DNA from 3 places in the Shimwellia blattae DSM 4481 genome. Region 2 is predicted to be linked to each of the others. Evidence: predicted binding sites of a transcription regulator. Region 2 holds the regulator's gene; each other region holds the start of a gene.
The links. The regulator sigma-54, encoded in region 2, starts transcription at its own class of promoters, with help from an activator protein. The targets are predictions, from matches to a motif close to GTTGGCACANNTTTCGCTNT.

Region 1 (5,875 bases), 1.6 Mb from region 2:
CTGACACGGTTGCCAGTAATATTGCTCTCGGCAGGCCAGAGGCCACCCGGGAGCAGATTGAACAGGCGGCGCGTCTGGCCTCGGTCCATGAGGATATTTTACGCCTGCCGGAAGGGTACGACACCGAGGTAGGCGAGCGCGGCGTAATGCTTTCCGGCGGCCAGAAACAGCGTATCTCGATTGCCAGGGCGCTGCTGATGGAGGCAGAAATTCTGCTGCTGGATGATGCGCTCTCTGCGGTGGACGGGCGCACGGAACACCAGATCCTCGACAATCTGCGCCACTGGGGGCAGGGGCGCACGGTGATTATCAGCGCTCACCGGTTATCCGCCCTGACCCACGCCAGTGAGATTCTGGTGCTCGCCCGGGGGGAAGTTGCCCAGCGTGGTCAGCATGAGCAGCTACTGGCCCGGCCGGGCTGGTATCGTGATATGTACCGTTACCAGCAACTGGAAGCCGCGCTGGATGACGGGCCAGAGGCCCGTAACAAGCAGGAAGAAGAGGCAAGCAATGCGTAATTTCGGGCAGTTATGGCCTACGTTAAAGCGCCTGCTGGCCTATGGTTCGCCATGGCGTAAGCAGCTGATTATTGCGGTGGTGATGCTGTGGGTCGCGGCTGCGGCAGAGGTGAGCGGGCCGGCGCTTATCAGCTATTTTATTGATAATCTGGTGGTCAGCCGCCAGCTACCCCTGGGCTGGGTCTCTGGCCTGGTGGCGGCCTACATTGGCCTGCAACTGCTGGCCGCCGGGCTGCATTACAGCCAGTCGCTGTTGTTTAACCAGGCCGCCGTCGGGGTGGTGCAGCAGCTGCGTACCGATGTGATGGATGCCGCGCTGCGCCAGCCGCTGCGCGAGTTTGATACCCAGCCGGTGGGGCAGCTTATCTCCCGGGTGACGAACGATACGGAGGTGATCCGCGATCTGTATGTGACGGTGGTGGCAACGGTACTGCGCAGCGCCGCACTGGTGGGGGCGATGCTGGTGGCGATGTTCAGCCTGAACTGGCGCATGGCGCTGGTGGCGATTGCCATCTTCCCGGCGGTTCTGGTGGTGATGGTGATTTACCAGCGCCTGAGTACGCCGGTGGTGCGCCGGGTGCGTGGTTACCTGGCGGATATTAACGATGGTTTTAATGAAATCATCAACGGGATGAGCGTGATTCAGCAGTTCCGCCAGCAGCGCCGGTTTGGCGAGCGGATGCTGGCCGCCAGCGAAGCCCACTATCAGGCCCGGATGCAGATCCTGCGCCTGGACGGCTTTTTACTGCGCCCGCTGCTGAGCCTGTTTTCCGCCCTGATTCTGTGTGGCCTGCTGATTTTGTTTGGGTTTTCCGCCTCCGGGAGTATTGAGGTCGGGGTGCTGTATGCGTTTATCAGCTACCTCGGGCGGCTTAACGAGCCTTTAATCGAGCTGACCACTCAGCAGTCCATGCTCCAGCAGGCGGTAGTGGCCGGGGAGCGGGTCTTCGAGCTGATGGATAAACCCCGCCAGGGGTATGGCCCGGATACGCGCCCGCTGGAGGCGGGGGAGATTACCCTGCGGGATCTCTCGTTTGCCTACCGGGCCGATAACCTGGTGCTGCGCGATATTAACCTGCATATTCCCGCCCGGCAGTTTGTGGCCCTGGTGGGGCACACGGGCAGCGGCAAGAGCACGCTTGCCAATTTGCTGATGGGTTACTACCCGCTGACCCGGGGGGAGATCCTGTTTGACGGCCGCCCGCTGGAGAGCCTGAGCCACAGCGTATTGCGCAGCGGAATTGCGATGGTGCAACAGGATCCGGTGGTGATGGCCGATACCTTTCTGGCAAACGTCACCCTCGGGCGCGATATCAGCGAAGCGCAGGTCTGGCAGGCGCTGGAAACGGTACAACTGGCGGCGCTGGCCCGCAGCCTGCCGGAGGGGATCCACACCCTGCTCGGGGAGCAGGGCAATACGTTATCCGTCGGGCAAAAGCAGTTACTGGCGCTGGCGCGGGTGCTGGTGGATTTGCCTGAAATCCTGATCCTTGATGAGGCAACGGCAAATATTGACTCCGGTACTGAGCAGGCGATTCAGCAGGCGCTCAGACTGGTGCGCCAGCACACCACCCTGGTGGTGATTGCGCACCGGCTGTCCACCATTACCGAGGCGGACACCATTCTGGTGCTGCACCGCGGCGAGGCAGTCGAGCGGGGCTCCCACCAGCAGCTGCTGGCCGCCCGTGGCCGCTACTGGCAGATGTACCAGCTCCAGCTGGCAGGCCAGGAGCTGGCGCAGGGCGGGCACCAGGCCGCCGGGGCCGGTATCGCCACACCCCCCTGACCGGCGCGCACCGGGAGTGCAATACTGAACAAAAAACGCACTATCACGGTGCGTTTTTTTATTTTCTGATGTCTCCTCCACAGGTTACGGGCCGCCCGGCCCGGTGATTCCCTGTCTCTTCGCTGCGCCATTGCGGTGCTGTTTATTTCTGGCACAGCAATTGCTTTGCTTACCCCGGTACAGATACAGACCTTAATACTCACGGGAGGGGATCTATGAAGCTGGTTACTGTGGTAATCAAACCGTTCAAGCTGGAAGACGTCCGGGAAGCGCTCTCTTCCATCGGTATTCAGGGGCTTACGGTCACGGAAGTGAAAGGCTTTGGCCGCCAGAAAGGGCATGCGGAGTTATATCGCGGCGCGGAGTACAGCGTGAACTTTCTGCCCAAAGTGAAGATAGACGTGGCGATTGCGGATGAGCAGCTCGATGAAGTGATCGAGGTGGTCAGCCAGGCGGCTTATACCGGGAAAATTGGCGACGGCAAAATCTTTGTTGCTGAACTGCAGCGCGTTATCCGGATCCGCACGGGCGAATCCGATGAAGCCGCGCTCTGAGCACTGAAGCCATAATAAGGGGATAAAAAGATGAAAAAACTGTGCTTACTGGCTGCTCTGGCGCTGCTGCCTTCTCTGGCGATAGCGGCTGACTCTGGCGTGGCGGATAAAGCCGACAACGGGTTTATGATGCTGTGTACGGCGCTGGTTCTGTTTATGACCATACCGGGGATTGCCCTGTTTTATGGCGGTCTGATTCGTGCGAAAAACGTGCTGTCGATGCTTACCCAGGTGTCGGTCTCCTTTGCGCTGGTGTGCGTGCTGTGGGTGGTGTATGGCTACTCGCTGGCGTTTGGCAGCGGGAATCATTTCTTTGGCGGCTTTGAGTGGGCGATGCTGAAAAACATTGCGCTGACAGCGCTGAGCGGGTCGTTCTACCAGTATATTCATGTTGCGTTTCAGTGCTCTTTTGCCTGTATTACCGTGGGGCTTATTGTCGGGGCGCTGGCGGAGCGTATTCGCTTCTCCGCACTGCTGATTTTTGTGGTGGTATGGCTGACATTCTCTTACCTGCCGGTTGCCCATATGGTCTGGGGCGGCGGCCTGCTGGCGAGCCACGGCGCGCTGGATTTTGCAGGCGGCACCGTGGTGCATATTAACGCCGCCGTGGCGGGCCTGGTGGGCGCCTACCTGATGGGCAAGCGCGTGGGCTTCGGCAAAGAGTCATTTAAACCTCATAATCTGCCGATGGTGTTTACCGGCACTGCTGTCCTCTATTTTGGCTGGTTCGGGTTTAATGCCGGTTCAGCCAGTGCCGCGAATGAAATTGCCGCTCTGGCGTTTGTGAACACGGTGGTGGCGACGGCGGCGGCAATTCTGGCCTGGATATTTGGTGAATGGGCGCTGCGCGGTAAGCCGTCATTACTGGGGGCCTGCTCTGGCGCGATTGCCGGGCTGGTGGGGATTACGCCTGCCTGTGGTTATGTGGGGGTGGGCGGGGCGCTGCTCATCGGTATTGCGGCTGGTCTGGCTGGCCTGTGGGGGGTCACGATGCTCAAGCGCTGGCTGCGGGTTGATGATCCCTGCGATGTGTTCGGTGTCCACGGGGTGTGCGGTATTGTGGGGTGCATTCTGACCGGGGTATTTGCAGACACCTCGCTGGGCGGCGTGGGGTATGCGCAGGGGGTCACCATGGCCCATCAGGTGATGGTCCAGCTGGAGAGCGTCGTTATCACGGTGGTGTGGTCTGCGGTGGTGGCGTTTATCGGCTTTAAACTGGCGGATGTGATAGTCGGGCTGCGGGTGCCGGAAGAGCAGGAGCGCGAAGGGCTGGATGTGAACAGCCATGGTGAGAATGCGTATAACAGTTGACCGGAACAGATAAAAAAACGGTGCCGCAGGCACCGTTTTTTTTTACCCTCAGGGCTGGCGCTGGCGCATAACCCCTTCCTGCACCGCAGAGGCGACCAGCACCCCGTCGCGGGTATAGAACTCGCCCCGCACAAATCCCCGGGCGCCGGAGGCGGAAGTGCTCTCCACGTTATACAGCAGCCAGTCGTTCATATTAACCGGGCGGTGGAACCACATGGAGTGGTCGATGGTGGCCACCTGCATGCCGGGCTCCAGGAATCCGACCCCGTGCGGCTGTAGCGCGGTGGGCAGGAAGTTGAAATCAGAGGCATAACCCAGCAGATACTGATGGATGCGCAAATCGTCCGGCACCGTGCCATTAGCCCGCAGCCAGACCTGGCGGGTGGGGGTATCCACATGGCCCTGGAGCGGGTTATGGAACACCACCGGGCGGATTTCCAGCGGTTTTTCAATCAGAAACTTTTCTTTAAGTACCGGCGGCAGCAGGTGCTCGAATTTACGCGCAATGTCCGTTTCTGTGGGAATACTCTCCGGGGCGGGGGCTTCGGGCATGGGTTTCTGGTGTTCAAAACCAGGCTCCGGCCCCTGGAAAGAGGCCGTCATATAGAATATGGGTTTGCCGTTCTGAATGGCGGAGACCCGGCGGGCGCTGAAGCTGTTGCCGTCGCGCAGCACTTCGACGTCGTAAATGATGGGTTTCTGGCTGTCCCCGGGGCGCAGAAAATAGCTATGAAACGAGTTCACGAAACGCTCTGAGGGCACCGTATCGGTGGCGGCATAGAGTGCCTGACCCACGACCTGGCCGCCAAATACCTGGCGCAGGCCCAGATCCTGGCTCTGACCGCGAAACAGACCTTCTTCAAGTTTTTCCAGATTAAGCAATGCCAGAAGCGTATCAAGGGCGTGACTCATGGTGGATCCTCAGTGGAAACGGTGTCTAATACCGTGAATTATAACATGTTCGTCACATGACAAGGTGGCTAAGATTGGTCCGGATAGTCGGGATTTTTAAGCAAAAACTGTGGTCTGTGCCACACTTACTGTGAAGCCGGTGTTTCATTGGCCGTCCAGCCCCATTATGGTGTGATGGGGAACGGCTTTGATAATAAGGAGAAATTAATGAAACTTATACCACTATTCACGGGCGTAGCCGTTGCGGCTATCCTTGCGGGCTGTGCACAGCAGAACAGCGCGGGAACGGCTCCGCAGGGAACGGATCCTTACGGTATCGCGTCTCTGTCTCAGGGGGAGGCCTCTCAGCCTAATGTCTCCGGTAATGTGATTATCCGCCAGCGTGTTGCGCTGCCACCGGATGCCATTCTGACGGTTACCCTGTCTGATGCAAGCCTTGCGGATGCGCCCGCCAGAGTCCTGGCGCAGAAGGCAGTAAGAACGGAAGGTAAACAGTCGCCGTTCAGTTTTGTTCTGCCCTATGATCCTGCGCAAATCCAGCCCCGGGCCCGGATTCTGCTGAGTGCCGCTGTGTCGGTTAACGGGCGGCTGATGTTTGTTACCGATACGGTACAGCCGATTATCAACCAGGGGGGCACCCGTGCCGACCTGAACCTGGTGCCGGTGCCGCAAACTGCGGTTCCGGTTAACAGCGCTAACGGTGATACCACCGGTAATGGCGCGTTTCTTGCCCGCTAAACGCGGGATGGATAAAAAAGCGATACCAGCCGGTATCGCTTTTTTTTGTGCTCAGG
Region 2 (5,875 bases):
GCCTCGGTGCCCGCTTCGTTGCGCAGCAGCACTTCCGCATCAAAACTTTGCACCAGCTCGAAGAGTTTCATGGCCGGGCGGGCGTGCATGCCCAGCTTATTCGTGATTTCAACGCTTTGCTTTACGGTCATGTTTTGCGTTTTTCCAGCGTTCTGTGGCGCGACTGAACATTCTTACCCCGGGAGCGGAAATAGTCCGCCAGTTGCTCGGCCACATAGACCGAGCGGTGTTTCCCGCCGGTACAGCCAATGGCAACGGTCAGGTAGCTGCGGTTATTGGTCTCCAGCATCGGCAACCACAGTTCAAGGTAGCTGCGGGTCTGGTAGATAAAGTTGTGGACTTCGGTGTGGCGATCCAGGAACGCGGCCACCGGTTTATCCAGGCCGGTCATCGGGCGCAGTTTCGGATCCCAGTGGGGGTTGGGCAGAAAACGCACGTCAAACACGTAGTCTGCGTCAATCGGGATCCCGTGCTTAAAGCCGAAGGATTCAAACACCATGGTCAGTTCCCGCTCCCGCTTGCCCAGCAGGCGGGTGCGCAGCATTTCAGCCAGTTCGTGAACCGACATTTCTGAGGTATCGATAATCAGATCGGCCCGGGAGCGCAGGGGCTCCAGCAGGTTGCTTTCTTCATCGATGGCGCTTTCCAGGGATAAATTCTTACTGGACAGCGGGTGTAAACGACGGGTATCGCTATAGCGGCGGATCAGCGTATTGCGATCGGCATCCAGGAACAGTAACTGCGGAGAGAAGCCTTCAGGCAGATTTTGCATTGCCTGTTCAAACACCTCCGGAGACTCCGGCATGTTACGCACGTCAATACTTACCGCGGCCGATACGTGGCGGTCATGAAGGGTTTTTGCCAGCTCAGGCAGCAGCACTACCGGCAGGTTATCAACACAGTAAAACCCCATATCTTCCAGGGCCCGTAACGCTACCGATTTTCCTGAACCTGAGCGGCCGCTGACAATCATCAGCACCATGAACACTCTCTCCCACATCTCATAACTGTCAATACAGAGATTACCGCAGGGGTGCTGCGGCGTATTTTATTCCGCTTCGCTGTTGGTGTTTTCTTCGGTGATTATCTGGTACAGCTCTTCGTCGCTCTGGGCGGCGCGCAGACGGCGACAGATGGTTTTATCGGCCAGGCGGCGGGCTACCACAGACAGGGTGTGTAAATGGGTTTTGGTCTGGTCTGCGGGCACCAGTAAGGCAAATAACAGATCAACGGGCTGATTGTCGATGGCATCAAAAGCGATGGGGGTTTCCAGCTGAATAAAGACCCCGACAGCGCGTAAGGTGTCGGCCTCCAGTTTACCGTGAGGAATGGCGATACCGTTACCAATGCCGGTACTGCCCATCCGTTCCCGGGTGAGGACCGCTTCAAAGACCACTTGCGGCGGAAGGCTAAGCTGTCTGGCCGCCAGTTCGCTGATGATTTCCAGTGCGCGTTTTTTGCTCTGGCAGTGTACAGCACTGCGCGTACATTCCTGGTTAAGGACGCTACTGAGTAAAAATTCTGAATCGTTATTTGTCATAATTTCACCTAAGCGTCCTGGGTTTGCGGCCCGCAATCGCGAAGGATGCGGGCCGCAGAGAACACAGGACGCCTGGACAATTAGTGTTGTTTTAGTTTGTCTTTATGCTTATTAAGCTGTCGGGCCAGCTTATCGATAAGCCCGTCAATCGCGGCATACATATCCTGGCCTTCGGCGCTGGCATGTAGCTCTCCACCATTCACATGCAGTGTTGCCTCTGCAATATGGCTGACTTTCTCCACTTTTAACACAATGTAGACCTGATTAATCCTTTCAAAATACTGCTCCAATTTAGCAAATTTTGTCGTCACAAACTCGCGCAGAGCCGGGGTTATTTCGACGTTATTGCCGGTGATATTGAGCTGCATAGTGTCTTCCTTATGGTTGAGTCAGACCAGTTGTTTACGCTGGTTTGACGGAGGAATCGATAATGACTCACGGTATTTCGCCACAGTGCGCCTGGCCACCATAATGCCCTGGTCAGAGAGCATACTGGTGAGCTTACTGTCGCTCAGGGGTTTCGCGGGGTTCTCCGCCGCGATTAACTTCTTCACCAGCGCACGAATTGCCGTGGAGGAGGCTTCCCCGCCTCCTTCCGTGTTCACATGGCTGGAGAAGAAATACTTCAGTTCAAAAATCCCCCGCGGGCTGTGCAGATACTTCTGGGTTGTCACCCGGGAGATGGTGGATTCATGCATCTCAACCGCCTGGGCAATATCCGCCAGCACCATGGGTTTCATGTGCTCTTCGCCATGCTCAAAGAAGGCCTGCTGCTGCTCCACAATACAGCGGCTGACCCGCAGCAGCGTATCGTTACGGCTCTCAAGGCTCTTGATCAGCCAGCGGGCCTCCTGCAGGTTGCTGCGGATAAACTGGCTGTCGCTGTCGTTGCGCGAGGCGCTGCCCATGGCCGCATACTGCTGGTTGATTTGCAGGCGCGGTATGCTGTCGTTATTCAGCTCTACCACCCAGTTGCCCTGGTGCTTACGTACCAGAACATCCGGGATCACGTACTCCGGCTCGCCGGTCTGGATCGACTGGCCCGGGCGCGGATCAAGTGACTGGATAAAATTGACCGCCTCTTTGAGCACGTCTTCTTTCAGGCGGGTGACCCGCATCAGAGTGCGGAAATCATGATTAGCCAGCAGATCAAGATGATCGCGGACAATCAGCTGTGATTCGGCCAGAAAAGGGGTCTCTTTGCGGTACTGGGAGAGCTGGATCAACAGGCAGTCGCGCAGATCTTTTGCCGCCACGCCCACCGGATCAAAACGCTGGATCCGCTTGAGGACAGCCTCGACCTCTTCGATGGTTATCTCGTCGTCGCCCGTGCTTTCGCGGATATCTTCCAGTGGCACCGTCAGATAGCCGGTGTCGTCCACCGCATCAACAATCGAGGTGGCAATGGCGCGATCCGTATCGGAAAACGGCGTCAGCTCCACCTGCCACATCAGATAATCCTGGAGGCTCTGGGTGGTTTCACCCTGGTAGACGGGGAGCTCATCATCAAAATAGTCGGCACCGGTGCCGGAAGGGGTGCCTGCGGTGTAGATCTCATCCCAGCTGGCGTCCAGCGGCAGCTCTTCGGGCATCTGTTGCTGTTCCAGCGCGTCGCGGCTGTCGAGGATTTCGCTGTCGGCAGATTGCTGGGTATCTATCTCCTGATGGCTGTCGGTTTGCTCCAGCAGCGGGTTACTTTCCAGGGCTTGTTGTAGTTCCTGTTGAAGTTCAAGCGTGGACAGCTGCAGCAGGCGGATTGCCTGTTGCAGCTGTGGCGTCATCGCCAGCTGTTGACTAAGCCGTAGTTGTAAACCCTGCTTCATGTTCAGTGCAAACTTCCTCAGGTCTGGATGGCCGCCCGGCACCGGGCCTGGCGGAACATCAATGATTATCTGGCGGCCGCAACCGGGGGTTGCCTTGCCGCCTTATCTCTTCCGGACCGTGAACTGGCACTGCCAGGCCGCACAAGAGTGCCGGTGAATCTTCATACCCTATCAGAGTCTGAAGTCTTCCCCAAGGTACACGCGTTTCACCTGATCGTTTTCCAGGATCTCCGCCGGGGTGCCGTGGGCAATCAGGTGGCCCTGGCTAACGATATAGGCGCGTTCACAGACCGCCAGTGTTTCACGGACGTTATGGTCTGTTATCAAAACCCCAAGACCGCTGTCACGCAAGTGCTCGATGATTTTTTTGATGTCGATAACCGAGATAGGGTCAACCCCGGCGAAGGGTTCATCCAGCAGGATGAATTTCGGGTTAGCCGCCAGTGCCCGGGCTATTTCTACCCGGCGGCGTTCACCGCCGGACAGTGACTGGCCCAGGCTGTCGCGCAGGTGCTCAATGTGAAACTCCGCCAGCAGATCATTGGCCCGGTCTTCACGCTGTTCGGCGCTCAGATCGTCGCGGATCTGTAATACCGCCATCAGGTTATCGTACACGCTCAGGCGGCGGAAGATAGACGCCTCCTGGGGCAAATAGCCGATACCGCGGCGGGCGCGGGCGTGCAGCGGCAACAGGCTGATGTCTTCGTCATCAATAATAATATTGCCAGCATCGCGCGGGACTATCCCCACCACCATGTAGAAGGTGGTGGTTTTCCCCGCCCCGTTCGGGCCCAGCAGGCCGACTATCTCACCGGAGTTTACGGTCAGGCTGACATCTTCTACCACATGGCGGCCTTTGTAGGCCTTCGCGAGGTTCTTCGCAATTAATGTTGCCATAACGAATCAGTTACTCTTGTGTTGTGACGACTTGCTGCCGTTTTTATCCTGAAGCTGGTTCGGTACCAGAACGGTGGTTACGCGTTTGCCTTTTGAGCTGAACGCCTGCATTTTCTGCTGCTTAACCAGATAGGTGATTTTGTCGCCCTTGATGTTGCTGTCCAGCTGTTCCAGATAGGCGTTCCCGGTCAGCACCACGAAGTCGCTTGCCAGCTCATAATGCATTTTGGCCGCATGCCCTTTTACCGGCTTGCCGTTGTCCTGCATCTGGTAGAAGGTGGCCGGGTTACCGTAACCGTCGATGACCTCTTTACCGCTTTGTCCTTCCGGACGGGTCACCACCACTTTATCGGCATTGATTTTGATGGTGCCCTGGGTCACCACCACATTGCCGGTAAAGGTCACCACGTTGCCCTGCATGTCCAGTGACTGCTGATCGGATTCGATATGAATCGGCTGATCCGTGTCCCCGGTGACCGCAAGTGCGGGGAGACTGGCCGCCAGAAGCGCCCCGGAAATGACCAGATTAAGGCTGAGTTTGTTTATCTTGAATTTCATATGAAGTTCTAACCTTTTCAATCAGCTGGGCAGTTTTACTGCGCAGGTTTCCGCGCATTTTCAGGCCGCTGGAATTAAATGTCGTGCCGTACAACGTGACCAGATCATCGGAGGTAACATCCTGCGTTATCAGGTTGATCTGAGCATTATCCGTTGTGATTTTTCGTAGCTGAGAGTCTGGCGTAAGCGCGTTGACTTCAACATGACCATACAGATAGAGCATCCGGTCATTAGTCAGTTTGGCGCGATCTGCCTTAATTGACCAGGTTGCCACTTGCTGTGCATCGTAACTGGTGACCACCGGATCCGTGAACCAGGAGACAGACTCCGCGGTGTAATACCCGGTCGTGCGGGAGACAAGGCGGTATGTCAGCGCGCCTTCCGGGCTGTAAACCAGGGTACTGGAATAGCCACTTTTGTATGTCGGCTCATCCGTATTTGTTGTTACGGGTCCGGTTTCATCCCGGTCAGCCAGGTTGACACCAATCAGCACCAGCACCAGCAAAGTGAGCAGGATGATAACCCAGCGCCTGGTGTTACTCATATGGATTGCCCTTTGGCTTCATCAAGTTTGCCCTGTGCCAGTAACAGTAAATCACAGACTTCGCGCACTGCGCCGCGGCCACCGGGGATATGGGTAACATAATCCGCCCGGGGCAGCAGCAGGGGGTGCGCATCCGCAACGGCCACGCTCAGGCCGATTTTCTGCATCACCGGCCAGTCTATAAGATCATCGCCAATATAGGCAGTCTGCTCCGGGCTGATACCCAGCCGGGCCTGCAAATCGGCAAAGGCGATCAGCTTGTCGGACTGGCCCTGGTACAGGTGCGTAATGCCTAGTGTCTGGCAGCGATCTTCGAGCAGTTTTGCTTTTCTGCCGGTAATAATGGCGACCTCAATGCCGGATGTCAGCGCACAGCGGATGCCGTAGCCATCGCGCACGTTAAATGCCTTCAGCTCTTCGCCATTATTCCCCATGTAAATCAGCCCGTCAGACATGACGCCGTCAACGTCAAGGATCAACAGACGGATCTCCCGGGCTTTCGCCATGATCTCT
Region 3 (5,875 bases), 480 kb from region 2:
TTGTCTTCGTTGTCGTCAAAGAAGACCGCGTCCTGCGGGCGTACGCCTTCGGCGTCCAGCACTTTCAGGAAGATGTCCGGCTCCGGCTTGCGGGTGCCCAGCTCATGGGAGAGGTAGACCGCATCCGCCGTGGCGTATACCTCAGGGTACAGTTCTGGCCAGTGTGCGGTGTGCAGGTTGTTGGTATTGGACAGCACAACCACCCGGTGCCCCTGTTCACGCAGGCGCGCCATAATGGCAATCACCTCCGGGCGCAGGGAGACAAACACCGCCTGCCACCCGGCCGCAAATTGCTCATAGCTCAGGGGCATATTCAGATCGTGGCACAGGGCTTCGGCAAACGCATGGTCAGACAGCTCCCCCCGCTCATGCTGGTAGAAGGCCTCCCCGGGTATAAAATCCCTTTGCAGGCGGGCCAGCGGGATACGGCTGAAATCACTCCAGACACCCATTACCCGGTTAAAATCGATATCGACAATGACATTCCCTAAATCAAAGATATACAGCATCGGGCTTCCTCCTGAAGGCATGGAGAATTAACTGTAGCGGGAAAGCGCAGGTTTGACTATTGCTCAAAATAGCAGAAAAGCCGCCAGCGGCGGCAGGTCACAGAAGCATAAAAAAAGCCGCTGTTTTCACAGCGGCTTTACGACACTTATTCCGGTAAGGGAAATCAGTGGGGATTAGTCTTTCGGGCCACGGTTAGCGCGGCGACGATCGTTCTCGGTCAGGTGACGTTTACGCAGACGGATAGACTGCGGGGTCACTTCTACCAGTTCGTCGTCATCGATGAATTCCAGCGCCTGCTCCAGCGTCATTTTGATGCACGGAGACAAGGTGGTGGCTTCATCTGTACCGGAAGCACGCATGTTGGTCAGTTTTTTACCGGTCAGGCAGTTTACTGTCAGGTCGTTAGAGCGGCTGTGAATACCGATGATCTGGCCTTCATAAACTTCAGCACCGTGACCCAGGAACAGCTTACCGCGATCCTGCAGGCTGTACAGAGCGTAAGCCACTGCTTTACCCTGGCCGTTGGAGATCAGCACGCCGTTCTGGCGCTGGCCGATTTCACCCGGGCGCAGATCGTCATAGTGGCTGAAAGAGGCGTACAGCAGACCAGTACCAGAGGTCATGGTCATGAACTCGGTACGGAAGCCGATCAGGCCACGGCTCGGGATGATGTAGTCAAGACGTACACGGCCTTTGCCATCCGGCATCATGTCGCGCAGTTCGCCTTTACGCAGGCCCAGTGCTTCCATGACGGAACCCTGGTTCTGCTCTTCAACGTCCAGCGTAACCTGCTCAAACGGCTCCTGACGGCGACCGTCGATCTCGCGGAAGATAACTTTCGGACGGGAAACCGCCATTTCGAAACCTTCACGACGCATGTTTTCGATCAGTACAGACAGGTGCAGTTCACCACGGCCAGACACGCGGAAGGCATCCGGGTCTTCGGTTTCTTCAACACGCAGCGCCACGTTGTGAACCAGCTCTTTGTTCAGGCGGTCCAGGATCTGGCGGGAGGTGACGTATTTACCTTCTTTACCGCAGAACGGAGAGGTGTTTACGCAGAAGAACATGGTTACGGTCGGCTCATCAACGGTCAGTGCCGGCAGCGCTTCCACATTCTGCGGGTCGCAGATGGTGTCAGAGATGTTCAGCTCACCCAGACCGGTGATAGCAATGATATCGCCCGCTTCAGCAGAAGCAGATTCGATACGCTGCAGGCCCATATGGCCCAGAACAGTACCCACTTTACCGTTACGACGGTTGCCTTCAGCATCAATGATGGTCACTTGCTGGTTAGGCTTAACCACGCCACGTTTGATGCGGCCAATCCCGATAACGCCAACGTAGTTGTTGTAGTCGAGCTGGGAGATCTGCATCTGGAACGGGCCGTTCAGGTCCACGTTCGGTGCTTCAACGTGCTTAACGATGGTTTCGAACAGCGGGGTCATGTCTTCAGCCATGTCCTCGTGATCCAGACCCGCGATACCGTTCAGCGCAGAGGCATAAACAATCGGGAAGTCCAGCTGTTCGTCAGTCGCACCCAGGTTTACGAACAGGTCAAACACCTGATCCACAACCCAGTCCGGACGCGCACCAGGGCGGTCCACTTTGTTGATAACCACAATAGGTTTCAGACCATTGGCAAAAGCCTTCTGAGTCACGAAACGAGTCTGCGGCATAGGGCCATCCATTGCGTCGACGAGCAGCAGAACAGAGTCGACCATAGACATTACACGTTCAACTTCACCACCGAAGTCAGCGTGCCCCGGGGTATCAACGATATTGATACGATAGTCACGCCAGTTGATAGCCGTGTTTTTTGCGAGGATGGTAATCCCACGCTCTTTCTCCAGATCATTGGAGTCCATGACACGTTCGGTCAGTTCACTTCTCTCACCGAAAGTACCAGATTGTTGCAGCAGCTTGTCAACCAGGGTGGTTTTACCATGGTCAACGTGCGCAATAATGGCGATGTTACGCAGATTTTCGATCACAACTTTGCCTCAGGCATTAGAAATAGCGCGTTATTGTACACGTATTAATCGAAGGACTAAACAGGATCACAATAAACCTTTACAAACAACCCTCGTTGCCGGGCTTTGTGATCGTCTTCACTGAGCAAAACCAGCGTCCCAAACAAAAATCGCACCAATAGAGTGCAACGCATCACTGCATTCGCACTATATTGGTGCAATATTTCCATCCGGGTGCATCCGTTTTGCACTACGACGCGCATGATAACGCCTTTTGCACCCTTTTTAAAAGTTGGCACAGTTTTCGCTTCGCTATATTCAGTGCGAAAAGCCCTATTTCAGAACAGTGCCAGACCTCGTTACCACGACGACAATGAAAAAACCCGGGAGAGTTATGTATGTCCGCTGAACACGTTTTGACGATGCTGAATGAACATGAGGTGAAGTTTGTTGATCTGCGCTTCACCGATACCAAAGGTAAAGAACAGCACGTCACAATCCCTGCCCACCAGGTTAATGCTGACTTCTTCGAAGAAGGCAAAATGTTTGATGGCTCTTCCATCGGCGGGTGGAAAGGTATTAACGAATCTGACATGGTGCTGATGCCGGACGCCTCTACCGCGGTTATCGACCCGTTCTATGATGATCCCACGCTGCTGATTCGCTGCGACATTCTGGAGCCGGGCACCATGCAGGGCTACGATCGCGACCCGCGTTCTATCTCTAAACGTGCCGAAGATTACCTGCGCGCAACGGGCCTGGCCGATACTGTCCTGTTCGGGCCGGAGCCGGAATTCTTCCTGTTCGACGATATCCGCTTTGGCAGCTCAATTTCCGGCTCCCACGTCGCTATCGACGATATCGAAGGCGCGTGGAACTCATCCACCAAATACGAAGGCGGCAACAAAGGCCACCGCCCGGGCGTGAAAGGCGGTTACTTCCCGGTGCCTCCGGTTGATTCCTCCCAGGATCTGCGCTCTGCCATGTGTCTGACCATGGAAGAGATGGGCCTGGTGGTTGAAGCCCACCACCACGAAGTGGCCACCGCCGGTCAGAACGAAGTGGCCTGCCGCTTCAACACCATGACCAAAAAAGCGGATGAAACCCAGATCTACAAATATGTGGTGCATAACGTGGCGCACCGCTTCGGCAAAACCGCAACCTTTATGCCAAAACCGATGTTTGGTGATAACGGCTCCGGTATGCACTGCCATATGTCCCTGGTTAAAAACGGTGTGAACCTGTTTGCAGGCGACAAATACGCAGGCCTGTCTGAAATGGCGCTGTACTACATTGGCGGCGTTATCAAGCACGCGAAAGCGATCAACGCCCTGGCAAACCCGACCACCAACTCTTACAAGCGTCTGGTCCCGGGTTATGAAGCACCGGTAATGCTGGCCTACTCTGCCCGTAACCGCTCTGCGTCTATCCGTATTCCCGTGATTGCTTCCCCGAAAGGCCGCCGTATTGAAGTGCGCTTCCCGGATCCGGCAGCCAACCCGTACCTGTGCTTCACCGCCCTGCTGATGGCAGGCCTGGACGGGATTAAAAACAAAATCCACCCGGGCGAAGCCATGGATAAAAACCTGTATGACCTGCCGCCGGAAGAGGCGAAAGAGATCCCACAGGTGGCCGGCTCTCTGGAAGAAGCACTGAACGCGCTGGATCAGGATCGTGAGTTCCTGAAAGCCGGTGGTGTGTTCTCTGACGACAGCATCGATGCTTACATCGAACTGCGCCGCGCTGAAAATGACCGTGTACGCATGACGCCGCACCCGGTTGAGTTTGAACTGTACTACAGTGTGTAACAACCACTGATGATGCGCAGCGCCGCGCATCTGGTTTGTTTTTTTGTTGCCGTGGAAACTTTTCAGCCCATCTCAGGATGGGCTTTTTTCTCCAGCATCACTCGCTGATATCGCCTGATTCCGGGTCAGAACGTTACAATGCACCAAAACAGTGCAATCAGAGGAGGCAGCAAATGACGACCGCCGAGCTGCCCGATACCGGGCAGATCCTGAACTCTCTCATTACCAGCATTCTGCTGGTCGATGATTCTCTTGCGGTACATTACGCCAACCCGGCGGCACAACAGTTACTGGCGCAAAGTGCGCGCAAACTCTACGGCACTCCGCTTCCGGAGCTGCTCAGTTACTTTTCATTAAATATTGATTTAATGAAAGAAAGCCTCAGCGCGGGCCAGGGCTTTACCGATAACGAAGTGACCCTGGTTCTGGATGCCCGTTCGCATATTCTGTCCCTGACGGCACAAAGGCTGCCGGATGGTTATATCCTGCTGGAAATGGCACCGCTGGATAACCAGCGCCGGTTAAGCCAGGAGCAGCTGCAACATGCCCAGCAGATAGCCGCCAGAGATCTGGTACGCGGGCTGGCCCATGAAATCAAAAACCCGCTCGGCGGGTTACGGGGAGCGGCACAACTGCTGAATAAAGCGCTGCCGGACCCTTCCCTGACCGAGTACACCAAAGTCATTATCGAGCAGGCAGACCGGCTGCGTAACCTGGTAGACCGCCTGCTGGGGCCACAGCACCCCGGTACGCACGTTACGGAAAGCATCCACAAGGTGTGTGAGCGGGTCGTTAAACTGGTGTCGATGGAGCTTCCGGGGAATGTGCGGCTTATCCGCGATTATGATCCCAGCCTGCCGGAGCTGACACACGACCCGGACCAAATTGAACAGGTTTTACTGAATATCGTGCGCAACGCGCTACAGGCGCTGGGCCACGAGGGCGGGGAGATAACCCTGCGCACCCGCACTGCGTTTCAGCTTACGCTGCACGGGGTGCGCTACCGGCTCGCCGCCAGAATCGATATTGAAGATAACGGCCCGGGTATTCCGGCACATTTGCAGGATACCTTGTTCTACCCCATGGTCAGTGGCCGGGAAGGGGGAACGGGCCTTGGGCTGTCTATCGCCCGCAGTCTTATCGATCAGCATTCAGGAAAAATTGAATTTACCAGCTGGCCAGGACATACCGAGTTCTCGGTTTTCCTGCCTATTCGGAAATAGAGGTGGTTATGCAACGCGGGATAGCATGGATCGTTGATGATGATAGCGCCATTCGCTGGGTGCTGGAGCGCGCCCTCACCGGCGCGGGCTTAAGCTGCGTGGCGTTTGAAAATGGCCACGAGGTACTGGAAGCACTCACCTCCAGAACCCCGGATGTGCTGTTATCCGATATCCGTATGCCCGGTATGGACGGGCTGGCACTGTTAACCCGGATAAAACAGCTCCACCCGATGCTTCCGGTCATCATAATGACAGCCCATTCGGATCTGGATGCCGCCGTCAGCGCTTATCAGCAGGGGGCGTTTGACTATCTCCCCAAACCCTTTGATATCGATGAGGCCGTGGCCCTGGTGGAGCGCGC

Region 1: the regulator sigma-54 is predicted to act here: its motif matches at 2,452-2,471, upstream of glnK (P-II family nitrogen regulator).
Region 3: the regulator sigma-54 is predicted to act here: its motif matches at 2,775-2,794, upstream of glnA (glutamate--ammonia ligase).

Annotation. Positions count from the first base shown of each region.
Region 1 is NC_017910.1:2,953,406-2,959,280, reverse strand. It holds gene EBL_RS13895 (SmdA family multidrug ABC transporter permease/ATP-binding protein) at 1-518, shown strand, start outside; gene EBL_RS13890 (SmdB family multidrug efflux ABC transporter permease/ATP-binding protein) at 511-2,304, shown strand; gene glnK (P-II family nitrogen regulator) at 2,520-2,858, shown strand; gene amtB (ammonium transporter AmtB) at 2,889-4,169, shown strand; gene tesB (acyl-CoA thioesterase II) at 4,218-5,081, opposite strand; gene EBL_RS13870 (YbaY family lipoprotein) at 5,289-5,819, shown strand; gene EBL_RS13865 (MGMT family protein) at 5,871-5,875, opposite strand, start outside.
Region 2 is NC_017910.1:387,068-392,942, forward strand. It holds gene npr (PTS phosphocarrier protein NPr) at 1-131, opposite strand, end outside; gene rapZ (RNase adapter RapZ) at 128-982, opposite strand; gene ptsN (PTS IIA-like nitrogen regulatory protein PtsN) at 1,049-1,540, opposite strand; gene hpf (ribosome hibernation promoting factor) at 1,621-1,908, opposite strand; gene rpoN (RNA polymerase factor sigma-54) at 1,930-3,363, opposite strand; gene lptB (LPS export ABC transporter ATP-binding protein) at 3,535-4,260, opposite strand; gene lptA (lipopolysaccharide ABC transporter substrate-binding protein LptA) at 4,267-4,818, opposite strand; gene lptC (LPS export ABC transporter periplasmic protein LptC) at 4,787-5,362, opposite strand; gene kdsC (3-deoxy-manno-octulosonate-8-phosphatase KdsC) at 5,359-5,875, opposite strand, start outside.
Region 3 is NC_017910.1:4,069,956-4,075,830, forward strand. It holds gene yihX (glucose-1-phosphatase) at 1-509, opposite strand, end outside; gene typA (ribosome-dependent GTPase TypA) at 684-2,504, opposite strand; gene glnA (glutamate--ammonia ligase) at 2,882-4,291, shown strand; gene glnL (nitrogen regulation protein NR(II)) at 4,465-5,514, shown strand; gene glnG (nitrogen regulation protein NR(I)) at 5,523-5,875, shown strand, end outside.